DNA from 3 places in the Bradyrhizobium sp. ORS 111 genome. Region 2 is predicted to be linked to each of the others. Evidence: predicted binding sites of a transcription regulator. Region 2 holds the regulator's gene; each other region holds the start of a gene.
The links. Region 2 encodes PhoB, which activates phosphate uptake and scavenging genes when phosphate is short. Its sites were predicted from a motif close to TGTCATNNANCTGTCAT; they were not measured.
Positions count from the first base shown of each region.

Region 1: a site for PhoB is predicted at 5,288-5,304, ahead of phnC (phosphonate ABC transporter ATP-binding protein). Genes of this name have one in related genera too.
Region 3: a site for PhoB is predicted at 5,578-5,594, ahead of P6U30_RS01540 (alkaline phosphatase D family protein). Genes of this name have one in related genera too.

Region 1 covers NZ_CP120701.1:5,820,341-5,830,291, reverse strand. The annotation lists gene P6U30_RS26910 (crotonase/enoyl-CoA hydratase family protein) at 1-400, opposite strand, end outside; gene P6U30_RS26905 (aromatic ring-hydroxylating oxygenase subunit alpha) at 441-1,571, opposite strand; gene P6U30_RS26900 (LysR substrate-binding domain-containing protein) at 1,746-2,687, shown strand; gene P6U30_RS26895 (DUF1045 domain-containing protein) at 2,684-3,376, opposite strand; gene P6U30_RS26890 (alpha-D-ribose 1-methylphosphonate 5-triphosphate diphosphatase) at 3,397-4,569, opposite strand; gene P6U30_RS26885 (chloramphenicol acetyltransferase) at 4,566-5,231, opposite strand; gene phnC (phosphonate ABC transporter ATP-binding protein) at 5,421-6,236, shown strand; gene phnD (phosphonate ABC transporter substrate-binding protein) at 6,314-7,243, shown strand; gene phnE (phosphonate ABC transporter, permease protein PhnE) at 7,321-8,205, shown strand; gene phnE (phosphonate ABC transporter, permease protein PhnE) at 8,202-9,050, shown strand; gene phnF (phosphonate metabolism transcriptional regulator PhnF) at 9,163-9,888, opposite strand.
Region 2 covers NZ_CP120701.1:7,637,639-7,647,589, forward strand. The annotation lists gene P6U30_RS35315 (SGNH/GDSL hydrolase family protein) at 1-814, opposite strand, end outside; gene P6U30_RS35320 (SGNH/GDSL hydrolase family protein) at 829-1,602, opposite strand; gene P6U30_RS35325 (OpgC domain-containing protein) at 1,599-2,846, opposite strand; gene apaG (Co2+/Mg2+ efflux protein ApaG) at 3,131-3,529, shown strand; gene P6U30_RS35335 (Hsp33 family molecular chaperone) at 3,702-4,703, opposite strand; gene argF (ornithine carbamoyltransferase) at 4,901-5,827, opposite strand; gene P6U30_RS35345 (aspartate aminotransferase family protein) at 5,827-7,035, opposite strand; gene P6U30_RS35350 (GcrA family cell cycle regulator) at 7,520-8,032, shown strand; gene phoB (phosphate regulon transcriptional regulator PhoB) at 8,256-8,966, opposite strand; gene phoU (phosphate signaling complex protein PhoU) at 9,026-9,745, opposite strand; gene pstB (phosphate ABC transporter ATP-binding protein PstB) at 9,848-9,951, opposite strand, start outside.
Region 3 covers NZ_CP120701.1:321,839-331,789, forward strand. The annotation lists gene typA (translational GTPase TypA) at 1-1,220, opposite strand, end outside; gene P6U30_RS01530 (hypothetical protein) at 1,634-2,794, shown strand; gene P6U30_RS01535 (N-acetylmuramoyl-L-alanine amidase) at 2,806-3,804, opposite strand; gene P6U30_RS01540 (alkaline phosphatase D family protein) at 3,951-5,513, opposite strand; gene P6U30_RS01545 (TAXI family TRAP transporter solute-binding subunit) at 5,825-7,171, opposite strand; gene P6U30_RS01550 (4a-hydroxytetrahydrobiopterin dehydratase) at 7,447-7,752, shown strand; gene P6U30_RS01555 (YkvA family protein) at 7,897-8,274, shown strand; gene P6U30_RS01560 (NADPH:quinone oxidoreductase family protein) at 8,735-9,715, opposite strand; gene P6U30_RS01565 (SDR family oxidoreductase) at 9,947-9,951, shown strand, end outside.

The DNA of each region.
Region 1 (9,951 bases), 1.8 Mb from region 2:
GACAGTAGACGCCGAACACCGCGTCACGTGCGGCGACCCGCAAATCGCACCAGATCGCAAGTTCGAGGCCGCCGGCGACGGCCGGTCCTTCGACCGCGGCGATCACGGGTTTCGACAGCTTCATCCGCGTCGGGCCCATCGGACCGTCGCCATTCTCGACGCGGTGACCGCGATGGCCGGCTGCGGTCCGTTTGAGGTCGAAGCCGGCACAGAACGCGCCGCCGGCACCGGTCAGGATCGCGACCGACAGCGATGGATCGCGATCGAATGCGCGAAAGGCCGCTGCCAGTCCCTTCGCGGTCTCCGGATTGACCGCGTTGCGTGCCTCGTCATAGCGGTCAATGGTTACGATCGCGACGGCCTGGTCGGTTTCGAATCTGACGGTCGGGTGTTCCAGCATGCTCGGTCCTCGATGCTTCGTCCTTCGGTTGCGCGGTGGGTCAGCATGCGCTTGCGCCGCCATCGATGATCGCGGCGAGATTCTGATGGAAATGCCGGATCGCGCCTTCGAACAGGCCGAAGGTGAAATGGTCATTCGCCCGGCTGGCGAGCCCGCGCTGCGCGGCGCAGGCCATCTCGCGGTCCTCAGCGGCGCCGGCAGTGACGAAGTCGCGTCCCTGGGCAACTGCTGCACGACCGTCCTCCGCGGCGATCTGGTTGGACAGCGTGTAGGTGATGAGCCGGGTCCGGTCGACGGCCAGCGGCTCGAGCACCGTCATCAACCGGTTGGTTGGGAAGGTCGACAACATCACGTTCGGGAACAAGTGATAGACATGCGTCAGCATGCCTGCCGTCCGGCGCTCGCCCGGCGGCACATTGCGGAGCTTCTCGATCCGCCGGTAGGGGAAACTGATCCGGCTGTTGCGACCGAACGACTCGATTACGTTGAGATTGTCATACTGCAGCGGATAGAACGTATCCTGATGCGTCGAGCGGATGTGATAGCCCTCGAGGAATCCTTCAGCGACGATCTTCCAGTTGGCCGCAACTTCTTGCTCGGCGGTCGAATAGAGCGTCCAGTCGTCGCCGAACAGGGTTGGCATGTCGCTTGCGTCGGATATCGCGGTGGGATCATCCTGCGAGACGAATACCAGGCCGCCGCGCTCCACGCAGGTGATCTGAACGAGGCCGTGCCGGCTCTTGTCGAGACCGGGAAAGCCATAGTCGTCGGGGACGCCACGCAGGCGGCCGTCGAGGCCGTAGGTCCAGCCGTGATAGCGGCAGGTCAGCGCCTTCTTGCAACCGGTGCCGTCAACGAGCTGCACGCCGCGGTGCCGGCATGCATTGCGGAAGGCGCGCGCGATGCCGTCTGCGCCACGGATCGCGATGATCGGCGTCAGCGCCGCGTCGCGCGCGACATAGGCGCCGATTTCGGTTAGCGCGGCGGACGGGCAGAACGGCGTCGGCGTGCGGCGGAACACGTGTTCGATCTCGACTGCGAAGCGGTCCTGCGACAGATAGTGCGCGACGGGTTCGTGCCAGACGCCGTCGCTGAGATCGGTCGATTTCGCGTCGATATGCTTCAGGATTCGGTTGACGACGGAAGGTTCGTCCGCCAGCCGTGCTGTCATCGCTATCCTCCCCGCTTGATCCGGCCGGGCTTGCCGCCCTGCTGTTTGTCGGTGGCAGAATTCAGCATCGCCTCCCGCGCGACAAGCGAAAGCGGGATGCTTCGGATGAATGAGATTCATCTATGCTCAGTTTCCCGGCGACATCGATGGGTGACGACCGCTAGGATCGGCCGCATGAGCAGGAATAACTCAAGGTCTTCGCAGTCGCAGGGGCAGGATAACCTCGCCGCGGCGAGCTTGCGGCCGGCGCATCTTCTGGCGCTGCAGGCGTTCGACGTCGCGGTCAGGCTCGGCAGTTTCAAGGAAGCTGCGCGCGTGCTGAACGTCAGCGCGTCGGCGGTCAGTCATCGCATCCGCAACCTGGAAGCCCATCTCGGCGTTGCGCTGTTTCAGCGGACCCACCGCGCTGTCCGGCCGACCGTTGCGGGCGAAAAGCTCGCCGCCGCGACGGGTCGCGCCTTCGCGCTGTTGGCGCGAGCGGAGTCGGCCATCGAAGCGGCCGGCAAACGCCGGCTGCGGCTGAAGGTGCTGCCGCAGTTCGCCTCGGCCTGGCTGATCCCGCGGCTATCGTCGTTCCTCACCCAGCATTCGCAGATCGATCTTGCGATCGAAACCTCGAACCGAAATGTCGATTTCGACACCGAGACGTTCGACGCCGGCATCAGCTTTGGGGCCGGCAAGGCCGAAGGCGTCGTCGCACATCGCCTGATGGACGTCAGGACCGTTCCTGTGACGGCGCCGTCGCTCGCGCGGCGGCTGAAGCTGCGGACGACCGCCGACCTCGACCGCGCCGTCCTGATCCACGTCACGACATTTCCCGCGGCATGGCCCCTGTGGTTCAGACATGCGGGCGAGGCCGAGCCGCCGTCGACGCGCACCATTTCGGTCGACAGCTTTGTGGCTGCCCTGCAGGCCGCCGAGCGCGGGGCGGGCGTCGCGCTGGCGCTCGAGCCGTTCATCGCGGAAAGCGAGCGGCGCGGTACGATCCGGCGGCTCCTTCCGGTCGGCCACATGACCGGCAGCTACTGGCTGGTTCACCCGCCGGGCGCGCAACGCAATCGTGCGCTGCAAACCTTCAAGAGGTGGCTGTTGGCCGAGCTCGCGAAGCAGGATTAGCCGCCGCGCAGCGGCCAGCTTGCGATGATGCGGAAGCGGGACGTTGCGTCGTCCTGCCTGAACAGCGCCAGGCGGTCGATCGCCAGCGTCGTGAGACCGAGCGTCGCGAACCGTTCTCGCAGCCAAGCCACGATCGGGCCGCGCCTGTCGTCGCCAAGCCGTCCCGTCAGCGTCATGTGGAAGCGGAATTCCTCCATGACGTAAGGATAGCCCCAACGGTCGAGATACTCGCATTGCCGCGCCGAGAGCCGCTCGGGTTTGCGGCGGACGCGATCGTCTGGCGTCAGCGGCGCGCGGAAGGCATCGAACTCGGTGACGCAGTCGGCGGCAAGCTGCTGCAGGTCGTCGGAACGCCGCGCCGGAATCACCGCGATGAAGCCGCTGATCGCATCGACCACCGGCTCGATCACCGGAATGCGCCGCGCGCGGCCGGCGAAGGCAGCGCAGGCTTCGATGAGGTCGCCTTCGCGCTTGCCCTCGGCGAGCGTGATCGGCGCCTTCAGCGTGGCGTGAAACCCATATTTGCGCGGATCCTCCGTGACCTCGCGCCAGTCGGGGGTGACCCCATTCGGGAACGGGATGTCGTCACCCGACGCAGCATCGTAGCCGAGCAGCGTCGAGCCGAAGCGGTGCAGCGCACTGTCTGGTGACGGCGCATGATAGATTGCGTAGCGCGGATGATTGGCCATGGCAGCAGAATAGAGTGAGGTTACGCCGCTGCAACCGTCTTGCGCGGCGCGCGCGAATGAACGAGACAGCTTGCATCCGCCAGATGCACCAATCGTCCGGCTGATATCGCAGCCACGACGCGGGGCCGCAACGGCACCTTGTCGTCTATGATGATGATGTCGGCGCGGCGGCCGGCGGCCAGCACGCCGCGATCATCGAGCCCCGCGGCGCGCGCCGGCGCCGAGGAGATCAGGTCCCAGGCGCTGGTGAGCGGCAGGATGCCGTCGGCCGCCAGACGGAATGCTGCGAGCAGTTGCGCCGGATAGTAATAGTCCGACGCCAGCACCGAGCAGAGGCCCTTCGCGATCATCTCGGATGCCTTGGTCCAGCCGGTGTGGCTGCCGCCACGCACCACGTTGGGGGCGCCGAACACGATGAAGTCGCCGGCGGCGGCCGCGTCGCGCGCGGTCTCCTCGTTGATCGGGAATTCGGCGATCGCAGCGCCGAGTGCGCGATACTCCTGGCGCATGACGGGGCTGTTGTCGTCATGCGAGAGCATGCGGATGCCGGCGGCACGCGCCGCGGCGGCCAGACGCGCGATCGAGGCTGGCACGTCGGGGCGGCGGGCGACGACTTGGTCGAGCATCTCGTTGATCGCCTCGACCGACAGCCCGGCACGCTCAGCGAGCTGGTTGCGCTTCTTCGGCTTGACGTTGCTGTGATCGTTGAAGGCGAACAGATCGATGCGGCCTTCGGCGAGCCATTGCGTGATCTCGGCCTCGGCGTCGAGATTGTGGGTCTCGTGGCGCAGGTGAAAGCGCGTATCGGCGGCAAGCTGCGGCCGCAATGCCTCGATTGTATCGAGCAGTTTCCGCGCATTGTCGGCGCTGCGCAGGCCGGGCTCCCATGACCAGGTCGTGCTGTGGAACACGGTGGTGATGCCGTTGGCGATCGCCTGCCGGTCGCTGTCGATGAGCGCAATGTCGGTCGGGAAGTCGACGCCGGGACGCGGCATCATCTGCCGCTCAAAGGCATCGCCGTGCAGGTCGACGATGCCAGGCAGCACCAACAAGCCGTTGGCATCAAGGTGGAGCGCCGCGCGGCCCTGCTCGGCGTCGAGGGCAGCGATGTCGCGTCCCGTTGTCCGGAGCGATGTCTCGACGAGCGATCCGTCGATCAGCGCGCGGCCGCCTTCGATGAAAATGTCGGTCACGATGCGGCACTCCGCTGCTTGTCTTGTGATTCGGAAGCACCCTCAGCTTCATACTTGTCGAGGAACTCTTCCACCGAAAGCTTGCGGAAATCGGGCAGGGCACGGCGCAGCATGTCATGATCCCAGTCCCACCACGCCAGCGCGGCGAGGCGATCTGCGATGGGCGCGGCAAAGCGCGGCTTGATTTGACGCGCCGGATTGCCGGCAACGATCGTATAGGCAGGCACGTCTTTGGTGACGATGGCCCCGGCGGCGACGACGGCGCCGGTGGCGATGCTCCGGCCAGGTAATATGATCGCACCGTGACCGATCCATACGTCATGGCCGATATGCACGTGATGCGCACGTCGCCAGTTGAAGAAGTCGGTGTCGTCGCTCTCTCCGGGAAAGTAGGCGCTGGCGCGGTAAGTGAAATGCGCCTGCGTGGCACGGTGCATCGGATGATTCCCGGGATTGATCCGGGTCATCGCTGCGATCGAGCAGAACTTTCCGATCGTCGTGTAGGTGATCTGGCTGTCATTCACGACGTAGGAGTAATCGTCCATGCTGACTTCGAGCAGGATCGTGCGCGCGCCGACTTCCGTATAGGTGCCGAGCTTGCTCTCGCGTACCGACGCGGTGGGATCGATCGTCGGCACGATGGAGAGTTTCTTTCCGGCCATCAGGGCCTCCGCAAATCATGGCTTCCGGGGAGATACGCTCGTCTTCAAGGTGCTTGATGACAAGATCATGACGTTGCGATGACGGCAAGTGAGGTGGTGTGGACGATCGCCGCACCGCAGCCGTGTCGTCACATAACTGTAAAACAGCGGGGATAGCGATGGCCCATCGAGACGCGGGTGGAGCATTGCATGCTGGTGGTGGAAGGTCTGACGTGCCGGTTCGGCACAAAAGCCGCAGTCGATAACGCGTCATTCTCGATCGCGCCCGGCAGTTTCGTCGGCGTGATCGGCCGCTCCGGTGCCGGCAAGTCGACGCTGCTGCGGATGATCAACCGCCTCGCCGAGCCGACTTCCGGCCGCATCCTGTTCGAAGGCACCGACGTCACCGCGCTGCGCGGCAAGGCGCTGCGGCAGTGGCGCGCGCGTTCGGCGATGATCTTTCAGCAATTCAATCTGGTCGGCCGGCTTGACGTTCTGACCAACGTGCTGATGGGACGGCTTGCCGAAATCCCGTCGTGGCGCTCGCTGGCGCAGATGTGGCCGGAGCAGGACCGGGCGCTTGCGATGTCCGCGCTCGAACAGTTCGACATTGCGCAGCTCGCCGCACAGCGCGCCGACCAGCTCTCCGGCGGCCAGCAGCAGCGCGTCGCGATTGCACGTGCGCTGGTGCAGGAGCCCGACGTTATCCTCGCCGACGAGCCGATCGCGTCGCTCGATCCACGCAACACCAAGATCGTGATGGACGCACTGCTGCGCATCAACAAGCATTTCGGCATCACCGTGCTCTGCAACCTGCATTCGCTCGACCTGGCGCGGACCTATTGTGACCGCCTGATCGGCATGGCGGCGGGGCGCGTGGTGTTCGACGGTCAACCATCGACGCTGACCGACCACATCGCCCGCGAGCTCTACGACCTCGAGGCCAACGACGTCATCGGCGGGGCGCCGTTGCCCGCGCCCGAGGGCGCAAATGTTCCGGCGCTCGGCACCGCAGCGGCGGCCTGAGCGGCGCACAATTCCCGATCAGGATGGACGGGCATTTCGCCCGGCCAAACACGCGTAACCACAACAAGGGGTTTATCATGATCACTCGTCGCACCGTATTGGCCGGCGCTGCCTCGCTGGCGTTCGCCGGCTCGGCTTCGGCCTCGGACTGGAAGTCGAAGTATCCGGAGATCACCTTTGCCGTGATTCCGGCCGAGAACGGCTCCGGTGTCACCGAGCGCTTCGGGCCGTTCATCAGCTACCTGTCGAAGGAACTCGGCATCAAGGTGAACTTGCGCGTCGCCAACGACTACGCAGCGGTGATCGAGGGGCAGCGCGCCGGCAACATCCAGATCGGCTATTACGGTCCGGCGTCGTTCTCGCGTGCCCTTCTCACTGGCGTCAAGACCGATGCGTTCGTAATCGACGTCAATGCCGACGGCTCCAAGGGCTATTACTCGGTGTTCTACGTGCTCGCCAAGAGCCCGTATCAGAAGGTCGAGGATCTCAAGGGCAAGAATCTCGGCTTGGTCGATCCCAATTCGACCTCCGGCAACAACATGCCGCGCTTCAAGCTGAACCAGATGGGCATCGATCCGGACAGCTTCTTCTCCAAGGTGATCTTCACCGGCAGCCACGAGAACGCCGTGCTGGCGCTGGCGCAGGGCACCGTGGACGTCGCCGCCAACTGGTGGAACGCCGACGACGACTCCAACCTCACGCGCATGCTCAACAAGAACATGGTGAAGTCGAGCGACGGCACGCCGATGAAGAAGGAAGACTTCCGCATCATCTCGAAGTCCGACCTCATCATCAACTCGCCCTATGCCTATCTCCGCGACCTGCCCGACGACATGAAGGCCGCGATCAAGCAGGCGTTCCTCGATGCCGACAAGAAGGATCCGGAGGCCTTCAAAAAGCTGTCCGACGGCAAGAACCGTCCGTGGCAATCGATCACCAATGCCGACTATGACAAGACCATCGAGCTGATCAAGTTCGTGGATAATCTGCGCAAGAAGGCGTCCTGATCGCACGTGCATTGAACTGGGCCGGGTTCTATGACCCGGCCCTTTTTCCGTTACTTTCTCGAGCAGATTGGCCTGCGATGGCGACCGCCGTATCCGTTCTCCCAGCCCAGCAACTGGCGGCGCTGAACGATGCCTATCGCAAGGCAATCGCTCGCAAGCGGCTGAAGGCGACGCTGGCGGTCGCGGTGTTCTGCGCGGCGCTTCTGATCGCGGCGCTCGGCGCGGAAGTGAATCTGCGCACGCTGTTCACCTATTTCGGCAACTTCGTCAGCTATTTCGATCGCATCCTCACCCTCGATTCAGGCGGGCGGGTCTGGACCAATCCGGCCGAGTGGCTCTGGGGTTGGAAGAAATGGCTGAAGCTGCTCGGCGAGACGCTCTTGATCAGCTATGTCGGTACGCTGACCGGCGCCGTGCTCGCCTTCGCTCTGAACTTCTTCGCCGCCGAGAACACGTCGCCGTCGCCGTGGCTACGCTTCGGAGTGCGCCGCCTGCTGGAATTCGCCCGCACGGTGCCCGGCATCGTGTTCGCGCTGATCTTCGTGATCGCCTTCGGCTTAGGGCCGATGGCCGGCGTGCTGGCGATCGCGATTCACTCCACCGGCGCACTCGGCAAATTGTTCGCCGAGATCGTCGAGAATGCCGACATGAAGCCGGTCGAGGGCATCCGATCCACCGGCGCGAGCTGGCCGTCCTGCATGCGTTTTGCCGTGCTGCCCCAGGTCGTGGCCGGATACGCCAGCTATGCGCTGCTGCGGTTCGAGATCAACGTGCGCGAGGCCTCGGTCATGGGCTTCGTCGGCGCCGGCGGCATCGGCCAGGAGCTCGTGGTCGCGATCCGCAAGTTCTACTATTCCGATGTCAGCGCCATTCTCGTGATGATCATCGTCACGGTGTTCCTCATCGACATCTCCACCGGTTGGCTGCGCGCCCGGCTGTTCGGCAAGGAGACGCGCCGATGAGCCAATTGCCGACGCCGAATACCGGTGAGCTGCGGGCGAAATATCCCGAGGTGTTCGAGCGGCCCGCCTCGGCGCGGCTGGCGACGCCGGCGATGATCGTGGCCGCGCTCGTGATCTTCGTATTTGGCCTCGTCGATCTCGATTTCTCGCCGACGAAGCTGATTACCGGCATCAGTCAGCTCGGCTGGATCACCATGATGATGATCCCGCCCAATCCCGGCTCGTCCTTTCCGCTCTACATGCAGGCGCTCGGCGAGACGCTGTCGATCGCGCTGCTGGGCACCACGCTTGCGGCAGTGATGGCGCTGCCGGTCAGCCTGCTGGCGGCGCGCAATATCATCCCGTCGAACCTGATCCGCTTTCCGGTGCGCCGGTTCCTGGATTCGATCCGCGGCGTCGATACGCTGATCTGGGCGCTGGTCTGGATCAACGTCGTCGGTCTCGGCCCGTTTGCCGGCGTGCTGGCGATCGCGGTGTCGGATTTCGGTGCATTCGGCAAGTTGTTCTCCGAGGCGATCGAGGGGGCCGATCGCAAGCAGGTCGAGGGCGTCAGGGCCTCCGGCGGCAATGCGCTGCATGAAATCCGCTTCGGCCTGCTGCCGCAGGTGCTGCCGGTCATCGCAGGCCAGGTGCTCTATTTCATCGAGTCGAATACGCGCTCGGCCACCATCATCGGCATCGTCGGTGCCGGCGGCATCGGTCTGCAGCTCGCCGAGCAGATCCGCGTGCTGGAGTGGCAAAAGGTGTCGTTCCTGATCCTGATGATCCTGATCGCCGTCGCCGCGATCGACTTCATCTCCAGCAAGCTCCGCTTCGCCATCATCGGGCGGAGAGCGGTCGCGTAGAGACCAAGCTCAGTAATTCGTAGGGTGGGCAAAAGCGCGCAGCGCCGTGCCCACCATTCTGGCTCGGCGCAGGAGAAGGTGGGCACGCTTCGCTTTGCCCACCCTACGGTCCTCAACCGTTCTCCACCAGAAATTCCACGCGCTCGGCGGCGAAGCGCGAGCGCTTGGTGACGAGCGGCTTGTCCGCGGTGTCGACGTCAGTGGCATCGACGACGAGCACCGCATGGCCCAGTGCGAGATTGAGCCGTGCCGCGTCAGTGGCGTCGACGATCGCTCCGGTGATCCGGGTCGAGGAACGCCGGTAGTCCTTCACGCCGTAATGCGCCAGCAGCTTCGTCATGGAGCGGACGTTGGCGAACACGCTGCCGGCGTCGGGAAACCGTTCGGCCGACAGCCAAGTGGTGGAGACGCAGATCGGGGTGCGGTCGGCGAGCCGGACCGACTCGATCCGGACCAGGGGAGCGCCGATCTTCAAGCCCAACTCGCGAGCGATCTCTCGGGTGGCGACGTCGTCACGGGCGTCGATTAACTGGCCGCGCGGTTCGTGTCCGCCGGCGCCGACGATCTCGGAAAATCGGGTGCGTGAGCGCAGCGGATAGGCGAGGCGCTGCGCCTCGACATAGGTGCCGCTGCCGCGCTCGGCGCGCACCAGGCCGCGTTCCGCCAGCGCCGCCAGCGCCCGCCGCACGGTGTGGCGGTTGACGCGGTAGGTCTCGGCAATCTCCATCTCGCCGGGCAGCTTTTCGCCCGCGACGAAGCGGCCGTCAGCGATGCCGCGCTCGATGCCGTCGGCGACCTGCCGCCACAAGGCGACGCCGGAACTTTCCTGCATGCTCATGGCGCCGTGATAGCAGAAATCTTCAGTTTGTCACGAAACAGTCATGGCGCTCCGCTATCAAGT
Region 2 (9,951 bases):
GCGGGAAGATGCCGACGTGGCGCAGCGCGGCGATGCGGCTGAGCAGCTTCACCATGCCACGCGCGCTTTCGGGACGCTCGGTGACACGCGGCGAATATTGCGGATCGACCAGCACGACGTCGGCGCCCGCGGCCTGGATGCGCGCCACGCCATCCTCGACCTGCTTGCCGGTCTCCTTCGGATCGAGGTTGCGCAGCACCGCATTGGTGCCGACCTGCCAGATCACGAGATCGGGGTGCACGTCGATCACCTCGGTCTGCAACCGCTTCATCATCTCGGGTGCATCCTCGCCGCCGATGCCGCGATTGAGCACGGTGATGTCGGCCGACGGATAATGCCGGCGCAACTGCGCGGCGAGACGGTTCGGATAGGTGAACTCCGGCGCCGACGAGCCGTAGCCCTGGGTCGACGACGATCCGAACGCGATGATGACGACGGGCCGGCCGTCAGCGAGCTTGGCTGCGACGTGCGGCAGCGAGCCGGTGGTGTTCGCTACGCCCTTCGGCTGCAGGCAGGGCACGCGGCGGAAGATGTCGCCGGCGGACTTCGCAGCCTGCTTGACCTTGTCGAGCGCCGCGGCGGCCGCGCTGCGCTGGTCGGTGGAGCTTGCCGGAGCAGCCGTCGTCGCCGCAGGCTGAGCCGCATCAGGCTTAGCGTTGTCGGATTTTGCGCCCGGCGACAGCGCGGCATGCTGGTCGGCCGGCGCGGTCTGCGCATGAAGCGGCGCGATCGCGGCAGGCGCCAGCAGCAGGGGCGCGGCAATGGCGCACACGCTCCGCCATGTCATCGGGCGAAAAGGGACGGTCAAACGCATTTACTCCAGATCCTTTAATTCTGCTGCGTCGAGCCCAGATGGGCGGCATCGATCACGAATTTCGACAGCGCCCGGCCGAGGCAGCCATGCACGCGCTTGGCCAGATCGACGCCATGCGCGGTGCTGAACAGGTCAAAATACCCGGCATCGCTCCACTGCTTCATGATCGCGAACCGGTCGAACAGCGGGACATCGTGCTGCTGGGCCACCACGCGCATATTGTCCAGATATGGCGGCGCAGAGATCATCGTCTCCGTACGTGGGCTGTATTGCAGATTAACCAAAACCACATCGACCCCGGCGTTCCGCAACGCAACAACTCCGTCGTCGACAGCGGCGCGGAAATCATCGGGATCAACCGCTCGCATAGCATCCACGGTTCCGGTCTGCCAGATAACCAAAGTCGGCTTTTTTGCCTCAACAAGCTTAACGAGGGTTCCCCCGGTCTCCTCGGCGGTGTGTTTTGCCTGTAATTCTACGGATAGATTGATCGTCGCTGTCGGCAATGCCTCCTTCAGCGCGGCCTGCAACTCGGCCGGGTAGGCACTCGCCTCGTTGGCGGGAATGGTGGAGGAGCGGCTGCCGACGACCAGCACCTCCAACGGACGGCCGCTCTTGACGGCGTCGGTGACCTTGGGCAACGAGCTCTCGCTCGCCAAGAGATAGGCGGGGACGTCACAAGGCTGTTGCGGCGGTTCGGCCGCGGCGGTGTCGCCGGCCCGCGCCGGTGCCGCCGCAAGGCACGCGGCAAGCAGCGTCAGTCCCAGCATCGTCCGCGCGGACTTCATGCTCCCCCTCCCGCCAGATCGGCGTTGCCGCCGGCGCCCTTCGTTCGCGAGGCGCCTTTGTCGGCAGAGTGCTTGTACCACGAAATGATCCACGCCATGCCCCACATGATGAGGATGCCGCAGACGCTGATCAAGGCGTGCAGTACGGCACCGCCCGACACCTCGGCGAGCACGAAGTGACCGGCAAAGGCGAGGAAGACACCGAGACAGAATATCTCAAGCGAATGCTGGCCGCACAGGATCAAAGGTCGCAGCCAGGGCGATTTCAGCCCCGGCCAATCCTTGGGCAGGAAGCGCACGGTCAACGCGGCGAGCGCCAGGAAGTGCGCGAAACGCAGCACGTCCAGGTCGGTCTTGTTGATCGGATACATCCATTGCTCGATAATCTTCGGCATGACGTGACCGAGCTGCGGCACGTGCCAGGTCAGCGTCACGAAGAACGCCGCGACCAGATAGGCGATGCAGATCCACATCGTGATCGGCGACGCCAGGATATGCGACATCCGTCGCGCGCCGCCGAGCGCGCACCAGGCGCCGAACACGAACAGCAATTGCCAAGCGAACGGGTTGAACGCCCAGACGCCGTTCGGATAGGCCGACAGGTAAAGATCGAATTGCCAGGTCAGCGCGTAGAGCAGCACCGACAGGCCGAGCGTGACATCGGGCTTCCACTTCATCAGCCACAGGATCAGCGGCAGGAACAGCATCAACACGATGTAGAGCGGCAGCACGTCCATATTCACTGGGCGGAAGCGCAGCAGCAGCGCCTGGACAATGGTGACGTCGGGCTGCTTGAGGAAGTCCATGATCCCCATCTCTTCGGTATAGAGCGGGTTCTCGAACGAGGTCGCGACGTAGGAGATCTCGGCGAGGAAGATCGTGAACAGAAAGACATGCGCAACATAGATCTGCCAGACTCGGCGCAGCACGCGCGCGGTCGCGATCGTGAAACCCGCCTCCAGCATCGCGCGGCCGTAGACGAATGCTGCGGTGTAGCCGGAGATGAAGATGAAGATCTCGGTAGCGTCGGAGAATCCGTAGTTGCGGATCGTGAGCCAGGTCAGAAGATTGGTCGGCAGATGATCGATGAAGATCAACCAGAGCGCGAGCCCGCGGAACAGATCGAGCCGCAGCTCACGCTCGCCGGCCGCCGGCAGCGTGATCGCCGGCGCGACCGCCTTGGTCTTCGCCGCCTTGGCTTCCGCCGCGGGCGAACTCGCTATGGGGTCGGCAATCGAGCTCATCAAGCACCATGTCGGCTGCGGGATACTCGCACGCCATGCGAAAACATCATATCGGCCCGCAACGAGCGGACAAAGCGCCGGCAGTGGCGGCATGCCGCCGCGCTCTAGGACGGAACTATGTTGAAACCGCGATGGACCGGTCCCGAATGGACCGGCCTTTCGCCGCCCCGGCACCCGATTGGTTCCGGCGGCCCAATTCGATATGATGGCTTTCCGTCTCAGCGATCCGGAAAGCCGCGACCGACTTTTTCGGATCATGCTCCAAGACCATCGGAATTTGCTGCATGTACCGCGCCGTTACCCGCCAGATCGAAGTCACCGTCGAGCCGAACTTCATGCCGGATCGCTCGTCGGTCGAACGGCGTGAATATTTCTGGTCCTACACGATCGTGATCGTCAATTCCGGCCCGGAGACCGTGCAGTTGCGCACGCGGCACTGGATCATCACCGATGCCACCGGCCGCCGCCAGGAGGTGCGTGGCGAGGGCGTGGTCGGCGAGCAGCCGGTGCTCGCCCCCGGCGAGCGCTTCGAATACACCTCGGGGGTGCCGCTACCGACCGCCTCAGGCTTCATGACCGGCAGCTACCTGATGGTCAGCGAGAGCGGCGAACGCTTCGAGATCGACGTGCCGACCTTCTCGCTCGACAGCCCGAGCCCGGACGGCAAAAGGGTCTTGAATTAACGCGCGCGACCGCAATACCAGTGCCGTAGGGTGAGCGAAGGCGCGTCAGCGCCGCGCCCACCAGATATAGTTCGGCGTCGAACGATGGTGGGCACGCTTCGCTTTGCCCACCCTACCCTGGATCATCGGCGTTCGCGGGTGACGACGCGCTCGTTGTGGCGACGACCGTGCCCTACTCCACGCCCGCTTCGTCCGGCGTGAATTCGTAGACCGACGAGCAGAACTCGCAGGTCACGACCACCTTGCCGTCCTTGACCATGTCGGCGCGATCCTTCGGCGTGAAGCTCTTGAGCATCGCGGACACCGCGTCGCGCGAGCAGGAGCACTGCGCGCGCAGCGGTTGCGGGGTGAAGACGCGGACGCCGCGTTCGTGGAACAGGCGGTAGAGCAGCCGCTCGCCGGAGAGATCGGGGTCGATCAGCTCGACATCCTCGACGGTCGAGATCAGCGACTGACCTTCAACCCAGGCGTCGTCCTCGGGCACGCTGTGCGCGACCGTGCCCTCGGGCGCGTCGCCGGGATGCAGATCGGCCTGCTTGGCGCGCTCCGGCGCCTTCGGCAGGAATTGCAGCATGATGCCGCCGGCGCGCCAGTGCAGCTTGCCACCTTCGCCGCCGCGCATCTCCTCGCCGACCGCAAGACGGACCCGCGTTGGAATCTGCTCGGAGCGCAGGAAATACTCGTGGGCCGCGTCTTCCAGGCTGCCGCCCTCCAGCGCGACCAGCCCCTGATAGCGGCTCGTCTTCGAGCCCTGGTCGATGGTCATCGCCAGATGCCCCTTGCCGAGCAGCTCACCCGAGCTGAGGCCCGGCGTGAGGCGAGCGGCGTCGTAGCGCGCATAAGCGCGCAACTGGTCGGGCGCCCGGAAATCGACGATCAGCAGCGAGACCGGGCCGTCGGTGCGGGTCTGCAGGATAAAGCGACCCTCGAACTTCACGGAGGAGCCGAGCAGCGTGGTCAGTACGATCGCCTCGCCCAGCAGCTTGCCGACCGGCGGCGGATAATCGTGCTTGTGCAAGATCTCGTCGAGCGCGGGGCCGAGCCGGGTCAACCGGCCGCGCAGGTCGAGCGCGTCGACCTCGAAGGCCAGCACTGCGTCGTCAACCGGAATGGCCGATGGCGCGCGGGTTGGCGCCTCGGCAGCGATTTTGGTGTCGGGGGATTGTGGAACCATGGCGCTCTATCTGGGGTCTCGGACCGTGAAATAAAGGGGTTCACTCAACGAGAGATCGTCGTCCCTGCGAAAGCAGGGACCCATAACCACAACAGTTCGTCATCACACAAGGCGTCTCCCCTTGTGCCTTTTTCACAGGCCGCGGCGTATGGGTCCCGGCTCGCGCTTCGCTTGGCCGGGACGATAACGTCGAATGACTACGCGACCGCGTCAAAACACCAGGCCAGAATGCCCTTCTGCGCATGCAGGCGGTTTTCCGCCTCGTCGAACACGACGGACTGCGGACCGTCGATCACCTCGTCGGTGACCTCTTCGCCGCGATGCGCCGGCAGGCAGTGCATGAACAGCGCACCAGGCTTGGCCAGCGACATCAGCTTGGCATTGACCTGGTATGGCCTGAGCACGTTGTGGCGATGCTCGCCCTCCTTGTCGCCCATCGACACCCAGGTGTCGGTGACGACACAATCTGCGCCGCGGACCGCGGCTTCCGGATCGCTGCCGAGTACGATCGGCGCACCGGTCGCCTTGATCCAGTCGCGCATCGCCTTTTTCGGCGCGAGCTCCGGTGGGGTCGCGACGTTGAGATTGAACTTGAAGCGCTCGGCGGCGTGCGCCCAGGAGGCGAGCACGTTGTTGTCGTCGCCGGTCCAGGCCACTGTCTTGCCCTCGATCGACCCGCGATTTTCCTCGAAGGTCATCAAGTCGGCCATCACCTGGCATGGATGGGAGCGGCGCGTCAGCCCGTTGATCACGGGAACGGTGGCGTGCGCTGCGAGTTCCAGCAACGCATCGTGGTTGAGGATGCGGATCATGATCGCGTCGACATAGCGCGACAGCACGCGTGCGGTGTCGGCGATGGTCTCGCCGCGGCCGAGCTGCATCTCGGCGCCGGTCAGCATGATTGATTCACCGCCGAGCTGGCGCATGCCGACGTCGAACGAGACCCGCGTACGGGTCGACGGGCGCTCGAAGATCATCGCCAATGTCTTGCCTTCGAGCGGCTTCTTGCCCCTCTCATGGGCCTTCAGCTTCGCCTTCATGGCGGCGCCGGCCGAGAGCATGTTGCGCAGCTCGCCGAGCGGCAATTCGTTGATGTCGAGGAAGTGGCGGACCGGCTTGCTCATCATCCGGCCGCCTTCTTCGGCTGCGCCGCCGACAGCGCGGAGCAGGCGCGCTCGAGGCTTCCGATGGCGTGGTCGATTTCGGCCTCGGTCACGATCAGGGGCGCCAGGAATCGGACGACATTGTCGCCGGCGCCGACAGTGAGCAGCTTCTGCTCGCGCAGTGCGGTGACGAGATCGCCCGATGGCACCACGGCCTTGACGCCGATCAACAGGCCTTCGCCGCGCACATCCGAAATCACGCCGGGATAGCGATCGACGACCGAGGCGAGCTTCTGCTTGAGCAGCAGCGACATCTTCTGCACGTGATCGAAGAAGCCAGGTTTGAGCATCACGTCCAGCACGGCATTGGCCGCCGCCACCGCCAGCGGATTACCGCCGAACGTCGAGCCGTGCGAACCCGGCGCCATGCCGGCCGCAGCATTTGCGCTCGCCAGAACCGCGCCGATCGGGAACCCGCCGCCGAGCGCCTTCGCGAGCGACATCACGTCGGGCGTGACGCCGACGCGCTTGTAGGCGAACAATTCGCCGGTGCGGCCCATGCCGGTCTGCACCTCGTCGAACGCAAGCAACAGGCCGTGTTCGTCGCAGAGCTGGCGCAGCGCCTTGAAGAAGGCTTGCGGCGCCGAACGCACGCCGCCCTCGCCCTGCACCGGCTCGATCAGGATGCCGGCGGTGTGCGGCCCGATCGCCTTCTTCACCGCCTCGATGTCGCCATGCGGAACCTGGTCGAAGCCGTCCATCGGCGGGCCGAAGCCCTCGAGATATTTGGCGGAACCGGTGGCGGCGAGGGTTCCCAAGGTGCGGCCATGGAACGCGCCTTCGAAAGTGATGATGCGGTAGCGCTCGGGATGTCCCTTGGAGAAGTGATAATGGCGGACCAGCTTGATCACGCCTTCCATCGCTTCCGCGCCGGAATTGCAGAAGAACACGTAATCGGCAAAGCTCTGCTCGCAGAGCCGCGCGGCGAGCGCCTCGCCGTCCGGACTCTTGAACAGGTTCGACATGTGCCAGAGCTTGGTCGCCTGTTCCTGCAGCGCCTTGACCAGATGAGGGTGCGCATGCCCGAGCGCGTTCACCGCGACGCCCGAGGTGAAATCGAGATAGCGGTCGCCGTTGGTCGCGATGAGCCAGGCGCCCTCTCCGCGCTCGAAGCCGAGATCGACCCTGGCGAAGACGGGAAGCAGATGCGACGTGGCGCTATTGGTCATGGCAATCACTGACGGGTTTGAGGCCGACAATTGCCGCGTGCCTTAACGCCAGCGCAGCAACGGCCAGCTTCGGAAAACAAAACGTGCCGCCTTTTCGGGCGGCACGTGGAAGGCATTGTATGCTGCGGGCAGTCGCTGTCAATCGCCACGAAGTGGCCTTCCTGCAGTGCGAAACGCGCGCAATCCCGAGCATACCGGTGAGGTGGAAAAGCCTCATTGCAATGCATAAATGTCGGAACATGTGGACGCGCTGCCGCGGACTCTTGCGCCAGAGTCACGCCATATTGTAGCGTTTGGCCTGTCGGATACGACATCTCGTGCGGCAGTACTGGACCCTCTAAGTAGCTTTCGTTCTGCGTACACGTTCGGGCGCAAAACCGCGTCCGGCGAGGGCTAAGGGATTCTGACCGCAGGGATATTTGTCAGATTTGGCTCGCAGCGCCGCTCCGATGACTGGCCGGCGCAAGGCGAAGGGAAGAATGCGATGACGGTATTGACCTGGTCCGATGATCGCGTCGAGCAGCTCAAGAAGCTCTGGGAGGCGGGCCTGTCGGCCAGCCAGATTGCGGCGGAACTCGGCAATGTGACGCGAAACGCCGTGATCGGCAAAGTGCATCGGCTTGGCCTATCCGGCCGTGCCAAGGCCCCTTCCACCGCTGCCCCGCGACAGCGCAAGGCCCGTCCCGCCCAACATATGATGCGGGTGGCGCGCCCGGTCTCGCGCGGCAACACCGCGCTCGCCCACGCCTTCGAGGTCGAGCTGGAGCCGGATCCGGTCGCCTATGACAATGTGGTGCCGATGAGCCAGCGGCTGTCGCTGCTCGAGCTGAACGAGGCGACCTGCCACTGGCCAGTCGGCGACCCCTCGAGCCCTGAATTCTTCTTCTGCGGCGGCAAGGCGCTCACCGGCCTGCCCTATTGCGCGCACCACTCGCGCGTCGCCTACCAGCCGGCTGCCGACCGGCGCAGGCCCGCCAACAAGCCGCCGACCCGGTGAGCATCATAGGCCGTGGAAACAAAATCCCCGCGCAAGCGGGGATTTTTTTGTGAGGGGACTACCTCTACGTCACAGCGTCGTCCTGCCGCAGGCCGGGACCCATCCGCCGCGGCTTGTGTTGTGAACAGGACTCGTCGTTCCGACTTCGCGCAACAAATTGCATTCGGGGTTATGGGTCGCGGCTTTTGCCGGGACGACGCTGTGGTTATCTGCTGCCCGCGCCTTACGGCTGCGGCTCCGCCTTGGCGAAGCGGTCGTCGAGCGCATAGCCGGCACCGCGCACGGTGCGGATCGGATCCTGCTCGCGGCCGGGATTGAGCAGCTTACGCAAGCGGCCGATGTGCACGTCGACGGTCCGCTCGTCGATATAGATGTCGCGGCCCCAGACGCTGTCGAGAAGCTGCTCGCGGCTGAACACGCGGCCGGGATGCTCGAGGAAGAACTCGAGCAGGCGATATTCGGTCGGGCCGAGATCGATCGGCCGGCCCGAGCGCGCGACGCGGCGCTTCTCGCGGTCGAGCTCGATATCGCCGTAAGTCAGGACGGTGGCGAGCCGCTCAGGGCTCGCGCGACGCAACAGGCCCTTCACGCGCGCCAGCAGCTCCGGCACCGAGAACGGTTTGACGATGTAATCGTCGGCGCCGGTGGCGAGGCCCCGCACCCGCTCGCTCTCCTCGCCGCGCGCCGTCAGCATGATGATCGGAAGCTGCTTGGTCTCAGGCCGCGCCCGCAGGCGGCGGCACAGCTCGATGCCGGAGAGGCCCGGCAGCATCCAGTCAAGCACCACGAGATCGGGAACACGCTCCTTCAGCCTTGTGTCGGCGTCGTCGCCGCGTCCGACCGTCTCCACGTCGTAGCCTTCCGCGTCGAGGTTGTAGCGCAACAACGTCGTCAGCGCTTCCTCGTCTTCGACTACCAGAATGCGTGCGCTCATCGGTCTATGTTCTTTCTCTGTGTTGATCCGTTGCCCGAGAGGCGAACCAAACACCTCAGCTAGCCGTTACCCGGCACCGTGGTGGCAAAGGTGGTCATGTCGCCCTTCGGGCGCTTGTCGGTGATCTGCTGGCCTTCGATCATGTAGAACACGGTTTCGGCGATGTTGGTGGCGTGGTCGCCGATCCGCTCGATGTTCTTGGCACAGAACATCAGATGGATGCAGAACGAGATGTTGCGCGGATCCTCCATCATGTAGGTGAGCAGTTCGCGGAACAGCGAGGTGCAGATCGCGTCGACCTCCTCGTCGCCCTTCCAGACGGTCATCGCGGCCGGCAAGTCGTGCGCGGCGTAGGCGTCGAGCACCGACTTGACTTGCGACAGCACCAGATCGGTCATGTGCTCGAGGCCGCGGATCAGCTTCAACGGCTGGAAATCGCTCTCGAGGGCCGCGACGCGCTTGCCCATGTTCTTGGCGAGATCGCCGATCCGCTCGAGGTCGGTCGCCACCCGCATCGCGCTGACGATCTCGCGCAGGTCGATCGCCATCGGCTGGCGACGCGCAATCGTCAGCACCGCGCGCTCCTCGATGATGCGCTGCAGGCCGTCGATCTCGACGTCGGCGGCAACGACGCGCTTGCCGAGCGCGACGTCGCGGCGGATCAGTGCGTCGACGGACTCGGTGATCATGCGCTCGACGAGGCCGCCCATCTCGGCGACCAGGCGGGTGAGTTCCTGCAGATCGCTGTCGAATGCCTTGGCGGTATGTTCAGAAACCATCGCTTGCTCCTTCAATCATGATCCGGCCGGATCATGATCTCATTTCCTTGTTTGAGCATGATCTCATCGGAAAACCGGGTCTCCACTTTTCCGGATCATGCTCTAGCCGAACCGGCCGGTGATGTAGTCCTGGGTCCGTCGGTCGCTCGGCGAGGTGAAGATCTTGTTGGTGTCGTCGAACTCGATCAGTTCGCCAAGATACATGA
Region 3 (9,951 bases), 710 kb from region 2:
TCGATCACGACCTCCTCGATCGGCTCCTGCCAGCCGCCGGTGGTCTCGTCCTTCTGCAACACGACGCGCGGACGCGACACCGAGAGCTCGAAGCCTTCGCGGCGCATGGTCTCGATCAGGATCGCGAGCTGCAATTCGCCGCGGCCGGAGACCTCCATGGAATCCTTGTCGGCGGCCTCGACGACGCGCAGCGCGACATTGCCCTCGGCCTCGCGCAGCAGGCGGTCGCGGATCATGCGGCTCGTCACCTTGTCGCCTTCGGTGCCGGCGAGCGGCGAGTTGTTGACGATGAACGACATCGACACGGTCGGCGGATCGATCGGCTGCGCCGGCAGCGGCGTCTCGACTGAGGGATCGCAGAAGGTGTCGGCGACGGTGCCCTTGGTGAGGCCCGCGATCGCGACGATGTCGCCCGCCTCGGCTTCATCGAGCGGCGTGCGCTCGAGGCCGCGGAACGCGAGGATCTTGGTCAGGCGGCCCTGTTCGATCAGCTTGCCATCGGCGGCCAGCACCTTCACCTGCTGGTTCGGCTTGATCGAGCCGGAGGAGATGCGGCCGGTGATGATGCGGCCGAGATAGGGGTTGGCCTCGAGGATGGTGCCGATCATGCGGAACGGACCTTGCTCGACCTTCGGCGGCTCGACATGGCGCACGATCAGGTCGAACAGCGGCTGCATGCCGAGGTCCTTCGGTCCCTCCGGGCTGTCGGCCATCCAGCCCTGCTTGGCCGACCCGTAGAGGATCGGGAAGTCGAGTTGCTCCTCGCTGGCGTCGAGCGCCGCGAACAGGTCGAACACCTCGTTGATGACTTCGGTCGGGCGCGCGTCGGGGCGGTCGACCTTGTTGATCACGACGATCGGCTTCAGGCCGATCTTCAGCGCCTTCGACACCACGAATTTGGTCTGCGGCAGCGGACCCTCGGCGGCGTCGACCAGCACTAGCGCGCCGTCCACCATGTTCAGGATGCGCTCGACCTCGCCGCCGAAATCGGCGTGGCCGGGAGTGTCGACGATGTTGATGCGGATATCCTTCCACTGCACCGAGGCGGCTTTCGCCAGGATGGTGATGCCGCGCTCGCGCTCCAGGTCGTTGGAATCCATTGCGCGCTCGGTCACCTTCTGGTTTTCGCGGAAGGTGCCGGATTGCTGCAGCAGGCGGTCGACGAGGGTGGTCTTGCCGTGGTCGACGTGGGCGATGATGGCGACGTTACGAAGGTTCATGGCTCTTCTTCTGGTCGTGCAAAGGATCGTGAGCGCGGTCTCGCCGGACAACTCGGGCCGGCCGCTCGCAGACATGGCCCGTCCGGGCCCGGATCACGCTCATACCTAAGAAATTTGACGGGGACGCATCGCCCCAAAAAGGAAGCCCGGCCAATGGACCGGGCACCTTGCGCGTTGCGACGCAATATAGTCAGAAAACGTCAAAAAACAACGATTTGTTGGCACTTTGGGCGACCGAATTTAGGGCCGGCGCCGTGGATTTTGCAGGCTTTCCGGCGATTTTTGGTGCGATCTGGCCGCGCTGGGAAACGGAACACGGTCGGATTGCGGGGCTTCTGCCTCGCAGCCGGCGTGTTCGTCGTCTACGATCCGAGGCGCCGGATCCGGCGAAGCTCAGCCATCGGGAAGCCGTTATGGCGATCAGGACATCCGCCGCTGCACTCGCGGCTGCGCTTTCTGTCGCGCTGCTCCTCACGCCGCGGCTCGCAACGCATGCGATCTTCGGTGCGGCCGGGTCGCTGGCCTCGGCCGCGATCGATGGTTTCGTGTCTCCGGCCATGGGCCAGCCGGGCGGACTGACGAGCAAGCAATCGGCCGCGCGCGAGACCTACGACAAGGCCGTGAAGGATTTCGAGTCGATCCTGCGCCAGCGTCGCACACAGATAGATTCCAACCAGCCGCTGCCCAACCTGCCGGGCCAGGCCCTCTACCTTGCCCGCGTCGAAATGATGAGCGCCTACAAGGATCTCACCGACGCGCTTCCGTCCAGGATCGGACGGCCGAACAAATTCGGAATCCCTCCGGCCTATTTTGACGCCGACAACGAGCCGCTGTTCGACGAGTACAGGAAGCTGTTCGATATCATGGAGGCTCCACCCGCCAGCGCGCAAAGATCGGAGACGCCATTCAAGGATGTCGTCGATCTGGCGACCGTGATCGCGCGAGCCAAGGGCCTGAATGCCACGAATGCCGCCGCTGCGGGCCGCATCAGCCTCGGCCTTTTCTATGCCGAGACGGGCGGCAAGCAGAACGCAGGAAATGCGCGGTCGAACACCTACAAGGGGAGCCTGCAGACCGGTCCGTCCGAGGATCGAAACGGTCGAAGGAAGTGGGCGGCGATCGAGGGATCAATCGCAGCCCTCGATCCTGCACTGAGCCATCGCGACGACAGGGAAGAAGCCCGGGCGGGCAATCTGGATCATCGGTTCAATCACTGGACCGCCGTGCGAGACGCCCTGATGAACGCACACGCCGATATTTTCCCGGAGGTCCCGGCGATCCTGAACGCCTTGCCGAATCCCATCGATCAGATGAAGCTGTTTGAGTTGATCCAGATCATTCCCACGCCGACCAGAGCCGCACTCAGCTCCGGCAACCTCGTCGGCTACAGAATTTCCGATCCCAGGATCATGCGATATCTGCGGAACAACAGCATCTTCGCGTTCGGCCAGGCCGACCGGGCGAGAACGTCTGCGACCTTTCGCGAAATCCTCGATGCGATGTGGCTCTTCAACGGCAAGTTCGAACAAGCGCTTGCCAAATTCGAGGAGATCAAGACCGGCAAGCGGGGATGACAGCGGCGCGGTCACGGCGGACCAAGGATGTCCCATCGCGGCTCGCAGAATTCCTTGACGGCCGTCGCGACGGCGCCCGCGATCATGTTCTGCCGTTCCGGCGAGTCCATCTCGAGCTCCTCGTCCCGGTTGATGATCGAGCCCGCCTCGAGCAGCACCGCGGGCATCCGGGTCTTTCGCAGCACGATCAGCTCATCATAGCTGTAGATGCCGGTTTCCTTGTTCAGCAGCGGATGCTGGTAGCGGCCCATGATCGGCTGAGTGTATTGGTCGGCATAATGAAGCCCCTGGGCCTTCAATTCCTTGCCGATCAGCTCGGCGAATGCGAGGCTCGCCGCGAAGTCCGGATTGTCGTGCGAGACGAAGACGGAGTACCCGCTGAACCGATCGCTGTAATGGCTTTTCCTGCCCTCGAAGTCCCAGTCCTCGAGCATCTTGTTGGGCACGGAGTCATGGTGGATCGACAGGAAGAGATCCGCACTCAGATCATTGGCGGCCGCCACGCGCTTGAAGAGGCTGGGTCTGGCCTTACCCTCGGTCAGAAGCAGTCTGGTTTCGGCAAAGCCGTCGTCCTTCAGCTTCTCCGTGATCAGCTTCGCGAGGCGCAGGTTGAAGGTGTATTCGGCAACGTTGCGCGCGCTGATCGCGCCTTCCGATTCCGCCGTATGCCCCACATCGACAACCACCCGGAATGTCGCGGGGTTGCATGTTGGCGAGGCCGGCTTCAGCGCGGAATGAGGCAGGACGACCGGCCCGAGGGCGGCAAGCCGCGTGCCGTGGGGCCTTGCTGCGACGCTGCGCCTTGCCACCTTCGCCGGCCTTGCCGCCTTCACGCGCTTTGGCGGTCCGGCATGCCTTGACGAGCCCTTGAAGATCTTTGGCCGCCAGCCGGCATCGCTGGCTTCGATCGGCAGCAGCACGAGCGCTGCTATGATGATGGCAATGAGGCGGCAAGGTCGAGACCTCGCGACGATACCGCCGAGCAAATGATCGGATTCGCAGCGCCTCATGCTCCGCCCCTTCGGGCCCCCAGCACAATGGCTCTGCTATCGATACCGGAAGAGGTCGGTGACGTCCATCCCGGTCAATTGCGGAGCCCCGGCCTTGGGCCAAGGGCGTCCGGCACAGCGGCGGTTCCGCAGCGGGTGCGAGCGGACTACGCCTGCTTCGGATCGAGCGTGATCGACCACAATTCGGCGTCAGCGCGATCGCGCAAGCTCACCGTCATCTGTCCGCTCTTGCCGTCGATCTTGACGTGACCGAAGAACTGCATCCCGGCGGAGGGCGGCAGATTCTGGTTCGCTTCGCCCGGCGCCTTCACGAACTTCACTTCCGGGCCAAACGTGTTGTCGAGCTCGTTCGGGCCGAACGTGCCGGCATGCAGCGGACCGGAGACGAATTCCCAGAACGGATCGAACTCCTGGAACTGGGCCTTGTTCGGGTTGTAGTAGTGCGCGGCAGCGTAGTGCACGTCGGCGGTCAGCCACACCGTGTTGACGATTCCCGCGGTCTTGATGAAGCGCAGGAGGTCGGCGATCTCGAGCTCGCGGCCACGCGCCGGGCCGTCGCCCTGGGCGAAGGCTTCCGAGCCCTTCTTGTTGGCCGCATCGTCATAGACGATGAGCGACAGCGGCATGTCGGAGGCGATCACCTTCCAGGTGGCGCGCGAGTTGAGCAGTGCGCGCTTCAGCCAAGCGAGCTGGTCGGGCCCGAGGAAATAGGCGTCGGGACCGTAGGTCTCCTGCAGGTTCGGGCCGTTGGGGCCGCGATAGCTGCGCTCGTCGAGCATGAAGACGTCGAGCAGCGGACCGTAGCTCAGCGTGCGGTAGACGCGGCCAGGATCGACGATGCTCTCGCGCATCGGATACATTTCGTGGAAGGCGCGGGCCGCGCGCGCGGCGAGCAGCGTGATGTCGCGCTCCTTGTAGGTCGCGGGCAATTGCTTCGACAGCGACCAGTTGTTGGTCACCTCGTGATCGTCCCACTGCACGAAGATCGGCACTTCGGCATTGAAGGCGCGCAGATTGTCGTCGAGGAAATTGTATTTGTGGGCGGCACGGAATTCGTTGAGCGTCTCGGCGACCTTGGCTTTTTCCGGGATCGTGATGTTCTTCCAGATCTTGCCGTCGGGCTGCTTCTGCTCGGCCGAGATGATGCCGTCGGCATAGATGGTGTCGCCGGAGTGCAGGAAGAAATCCGGATTGTGCTTCTTCATGGCGGAAAAGGTGAACATGCCGCCGTCGTCGGGATTGATGCCCCAGCCCTGGCCGGCGACATCGCCGCCCCACACGAAGGACACGTCGCGGCGATCGCTCGGCGCGGTGCGGAAGCGGCCGACTACCGGCTCGCCGGCGATGTCGATGTGGGAGAGATCGCGGAAGCGGACGCGATAGAAGATGTCCTGGCCGGAGGGTAGGTTCTCCAGCAGCATCTTGGCGGTGAAGTCGCTTTCCGGCAGCGCCGCGATCGGCGGCAGCGCGCGGGCATCCTTGAATGATTCCGTGGTGGCGACCTCGACCATCATTTGCGACGGGCGGTCGGCGCGGGCCCAGACCACGCCGCCATCGACGCCGACGTCGCCGGATTGCACACCATGGGTGATCGCCGGTCGGTCGGCGGCGCGGGAGAGGTGAGGCATCGCGATGACGCCGGCTCCCGTTGCTGCCGCGGTCGACAGGAAGCGTCGGCGGGTGATCTTGTGCGAAAACCGGATCGTCATTGGGGGTCTCCAGGGACAGGACGCAACACTGCGCCGCAAGCTGGCAAAGACCTAGAAAAATTCCATGACGGAGAGATTACAGGGGGAAGGCTGAGCGCTGGATGAGCGGGCTCCCGAATGTATCGGTCCCGTGAGGCGACCACGCTCGTCAGGCTCCCTCTCCCGCTTGCGGGGGAGGGTGGGGGGGGGCTGTCTCCGCGAATCGTGCCGCGGAGACAGCCCCCACCCGCCGCGCTGCGCGCGTCGGCCTCCCCCGCACGCGGGAGAGGCGAAGAGAAGCTACGGATGGAGAAGAGGTCGCACTCGCGCTGCTACGCCGAGCCCGCCGCCCTGAACTGGGTCGCCGCACGCTGCAGGTTCTGCGGCATGCTGATCAACAGCGCCTTGCGGTCGGCGACCGCGTTGTGGAACTGCTCCAGCGCGATGTTGAATGCGGTGAGTGTGCCCTGTTCGATCGTGCCGTGCTCGAAGCACGCCAGCGTGTCGCGCAGGATGTCGTCGGCCTCGGCCTGCATCTGGTCGAGTTCATCGGTCGAATCGCTGCGCCGCGCGGCCTTCAGCATCTCCAGCAGGCGATCCCGCTGCGAGGTGTTGGTGTTGCGTTCATCCTGCTTGAGATAGCCGGCGAACCACGCGCCGGCCGAGCCCATGGCCGAGAGCGCCATCAGGCCCCACCAGATGTAATCGCTGTAGCGATCGAGGAAGGTCTTTTCCTCGCCGTCGACGAAGGCGGCGGCGCCCGGATGCGCGGGGATGACCGCGTCCTTGTCGGTGTCGGGGGTCTCGATCTTGGCGGCGAGCGGGAAATCGCTCTTCAGCGACTGCCGGATCTGGAACAATTGCCGCGTGAACGCTGCCACCGTCGATTCCGAAAGGCCTTTGCGGGCAACGATGTGATGCGAGAAGCTGATGGTCTTGACCTCGTCCTCGGGCCGGTCGGCGGAGCCGAGCGAGCCGGCCGGGATTTCCGAGGCCTCATAGGCCGGGTGGTTCTGCGCAATCGCCTCGGAGGCGTCGATCGCGAGGAAGGTCGGCTCGTTGCCGTCATGGCTTGAAGCCGCGATCGCGTCGATGGTGATCTTGCTGTTGGCGGGCCCTGCGGCGAGATAGGCGTCAGCCTTCTGGTTGCGGATCGCCTCGACCGCCTCATTGACCGGGAACTGGACGATGTCGACCTTCATCGGATCGACGCCATATTGCACCAGGATCATCTTCAGCAGATTGACGTTGGCCTGGGTGCGGCCGACAACGCCGATCTTGTGGCCCGCAAGTTGCGCGATCTTGGTGATCTTCGGGCCCTTCCGCCGCTTGCCTTTCGCTGCCGGCGGAACCCACATCACCACGACATTCTTGCGCAAGGTCGCAACCGCCTGCGCGTTCTTCGGCACTTCGAGATCGCCGCGGATGATGGCGAGATCGGACTTGCCGTCGGCGAGTACCTGCGCGCTCGCGGTAGCGCCATCGGTCTGCACCGGCCGCAGCTTGACCTGGCTATTGGGCTGGTTGTTGAAGGCCTGGGCCAGCGTCTGCACCAGCTTGACGTCGTCGCTGTTGGGCGGGCCGACCGCGATGCGCAGCGTCACCGGCCGCACCGCGAAATAGTAGCCCGCGGCCAACGTGCCGATGATCGCGAGCACCCCCGCGATCAGTACGAAGATCAGCCGTTGCCGCGCAGACCGGGGCGGCTTGGGCAAGGTCTCGGCGGGGCCAGGGCCGTCGGTCATCGATCTCGCAAACAAAAGCTTGGGGCTCAAACTCGATAGGGCCGGCGCGCATACATCTTCTATCTGTAGCAAATTCCGGAGCCGGCCGATGTTACAACTCCGTCATGGTTAGCGGCGATAGGCCGCGATTTCGGCCTTAATTTCGGCATGGATCCCATCCCACGGGCCGGCCGTTAGGCTAAGGTTGGGGCCCAAACAGGAGGGCTGTCATGGTGGAATTGCTGTCGGCGGAAGCCAGGAAAGCCGCGCTCTGGGAGTTGGCCGGCTGGGCGGAGATGCCCGGCCGTGCGGCCATCACAAAGACCTTCGTGTTCAAGGACTTCAACGAAGCGTTTGGCTTCATGTGTCGCACCGCCCTGGTCGCGGAGAAGAATGACCATCACCCGGAATGGAAGAACGTCTACAAGACCGTCGAGGTCGTGCTGGCGACGCATGAGGTCGGCGGCGTGACCAAGCGTGACATCGAGCTCGCCAAGGCCATGAACGCGATCGCACGGCAGCTCGGGGTCAATTGACCCAGCGACATCGCACGCTCCTCGAGACTGCCGTTCGCGCGTCGACGTCGCGGTGAGTGCTGGCGCGCCTTGCGGCGGCGGTCTGACATCACCAGATTCGCTGCAACGCCGCCCGACCGCTGCGCGGCGTCGGGGAACCTTGCGATGGCATCGACCGAACACAGCGTGGGATTCGAGCCCGCCGACCGGCTGGCCCAGGATCGCGAAAGCGTGCGCCGCCGCTTCTGGATCAAATTCAAGAAGGTGGTGGCGGGGCTGCCGTTCGCCGAGGATTTGCTCGCCGCCTATTACTGCGCCTTCGATCGCCAGACGCCGCGCCATGTGCAGGCGGCGCTGCTCGGCGCCATCGCCTATTTCGTCCTGCCGTTCGACTTCATTCCCGACATGATGCCGGTCCTCGGCTTCACCGACGATGCCGCGGTGCTCGCAACCGCGATCCGCATGGTGGCGAGCCACATCACGCCGGACCATCGCGACGCCGCGCGTGCCGCGCTGAAGCGCGCCACGCTGAGCGAGCAGTGAGCGGCGCGTAGCGAGCTCCGGCTGCCTCTTCTCCTTCCCCTGAAAGGGGGAAGGTCGGGATGGGGGTCAGCCGCAGGCGATGCTCTATGCGGAGAGAGCCAGATCCCCACCCGCTTTGCTCTAGCGAACAAAGCGACCTCCCCTTTTCAAGGGGAGGTTGGAGTCTCGTGCAAGCCTGGATTTCGCAGAGCCGGACCTCGGGCGCGGTTGTTCGTACTCAGCGCGCGTAGAAGGGGGATCGGGGCCCGTTACCCCATCTACAAATCCGGTCCTCTCCTTCCCCCTGAAAGGGGGAAGGTCGGGATGGGGGTCCGCCGCAGGCGATGCTGTGTGCGGAGAGAGCAGATCCCCATCCGCTTTGCTCTGGCGAGCAAAGCGACCTCCCCTTTTCAAGGGGAGGTTGGAGTCGCCCGCAAGCCTGGATTTCGCGGAGCCTGACGTCGGGCGCTGTTGTTCGTCATCAGCTTCCGGGATGCAGGATCACCTTGCCCATCGCCTTGCGGCCGGCCAGCACCTTCAGGGCTTCGGCGGTCTGCGACAGCGGGAAGGTGCGGTCGACATGTGACGAGATCTTGCCTTCCGCGGTCCACTGCACGAGCTTCTCGAGGTTCTTGCGATTCTTCTCCGGATTCTGCCGCGCCCAGGCGCCCCAGAACACGCCTCTGATGTCGCAGCCCTTCAGCAGCGCGAGGTTGAGCGGGATCTTCGGGATCTCGCCGGCAGCAAAGCCGATCACCAGGAAGCGGCCTTCCCATGCGGTCGAGCGCAGCGCGGCCTCGGCATAGGCGCCGCCGACCGGATCGAACACGATGTCGGCGCCCTTGCCGCCGGTCAGCTTGCGCAGACCTTCCTTGAGGTCTTCCTTGGCATAGTTCAGCGTCAGCTCGGCGCCGTGCTGCTTGGCGAATTCGAGCTTCTCGTCGGATGAGGCGCAGGCGATCACCTTCAGGCCCATCAGCTTGCCGAGCTCGCACGCGGCAAGTCCGGTGCCGCCGGCGGCTCCCAACACCGCGAGTGTCTCGCCCGGCTTCGGGCTCGCGCGATCTTCCAGCGCGTGCAGCGCGGTGCCGTAGATGATGATGATGCCGGCGGCGCGGTCGTAGTCGAGATTGTCGGGGATCTTCACGATCGCATTCGCAGGCAGCGCGATCTTGTCGCGCGCGCCGTTGTGACCGCAGGACGCGACGACGCGATCGCCCACCTTCAAGTCGGTGACGCCTTGGCCGACGCTCTCGATCACGCCTGCGACTTCCGCCGCCGGTGAGAACGGGAACGGCGGCTTGATCTGGTACTTGCCCTGGATCATCAAGATGTCGAAGAAGTTCAGCGCCGCCGCCTTGATCGCGATCACGGCCTCGCCGGGACCTGCCACGGGATCCGGCACGTCAGCCAGCACGAGATCGTCGGGTTGACAGTATTGCGAGCAGAGGATGGCTTTCATGGACACACCTGATTTTCGGACGCACAAAGGGCTCAGCGTTCTGGGCTGAAAGCTTCATGCCGGATTTACGGCGGAGCGACAATGGCCACGTTCGTCATTGCGAGCGAAGCGAAGCAATCCATAATCCCGCCGCGCGGGAAAGGTGGATTGCTTCGTCGCTTCAGCGCAAAATTGCTTTGCAATTTTGTCGCGAGCTCCTCGCAATGACGGCAGCAAAAAGGGAGTGAAACTATGTT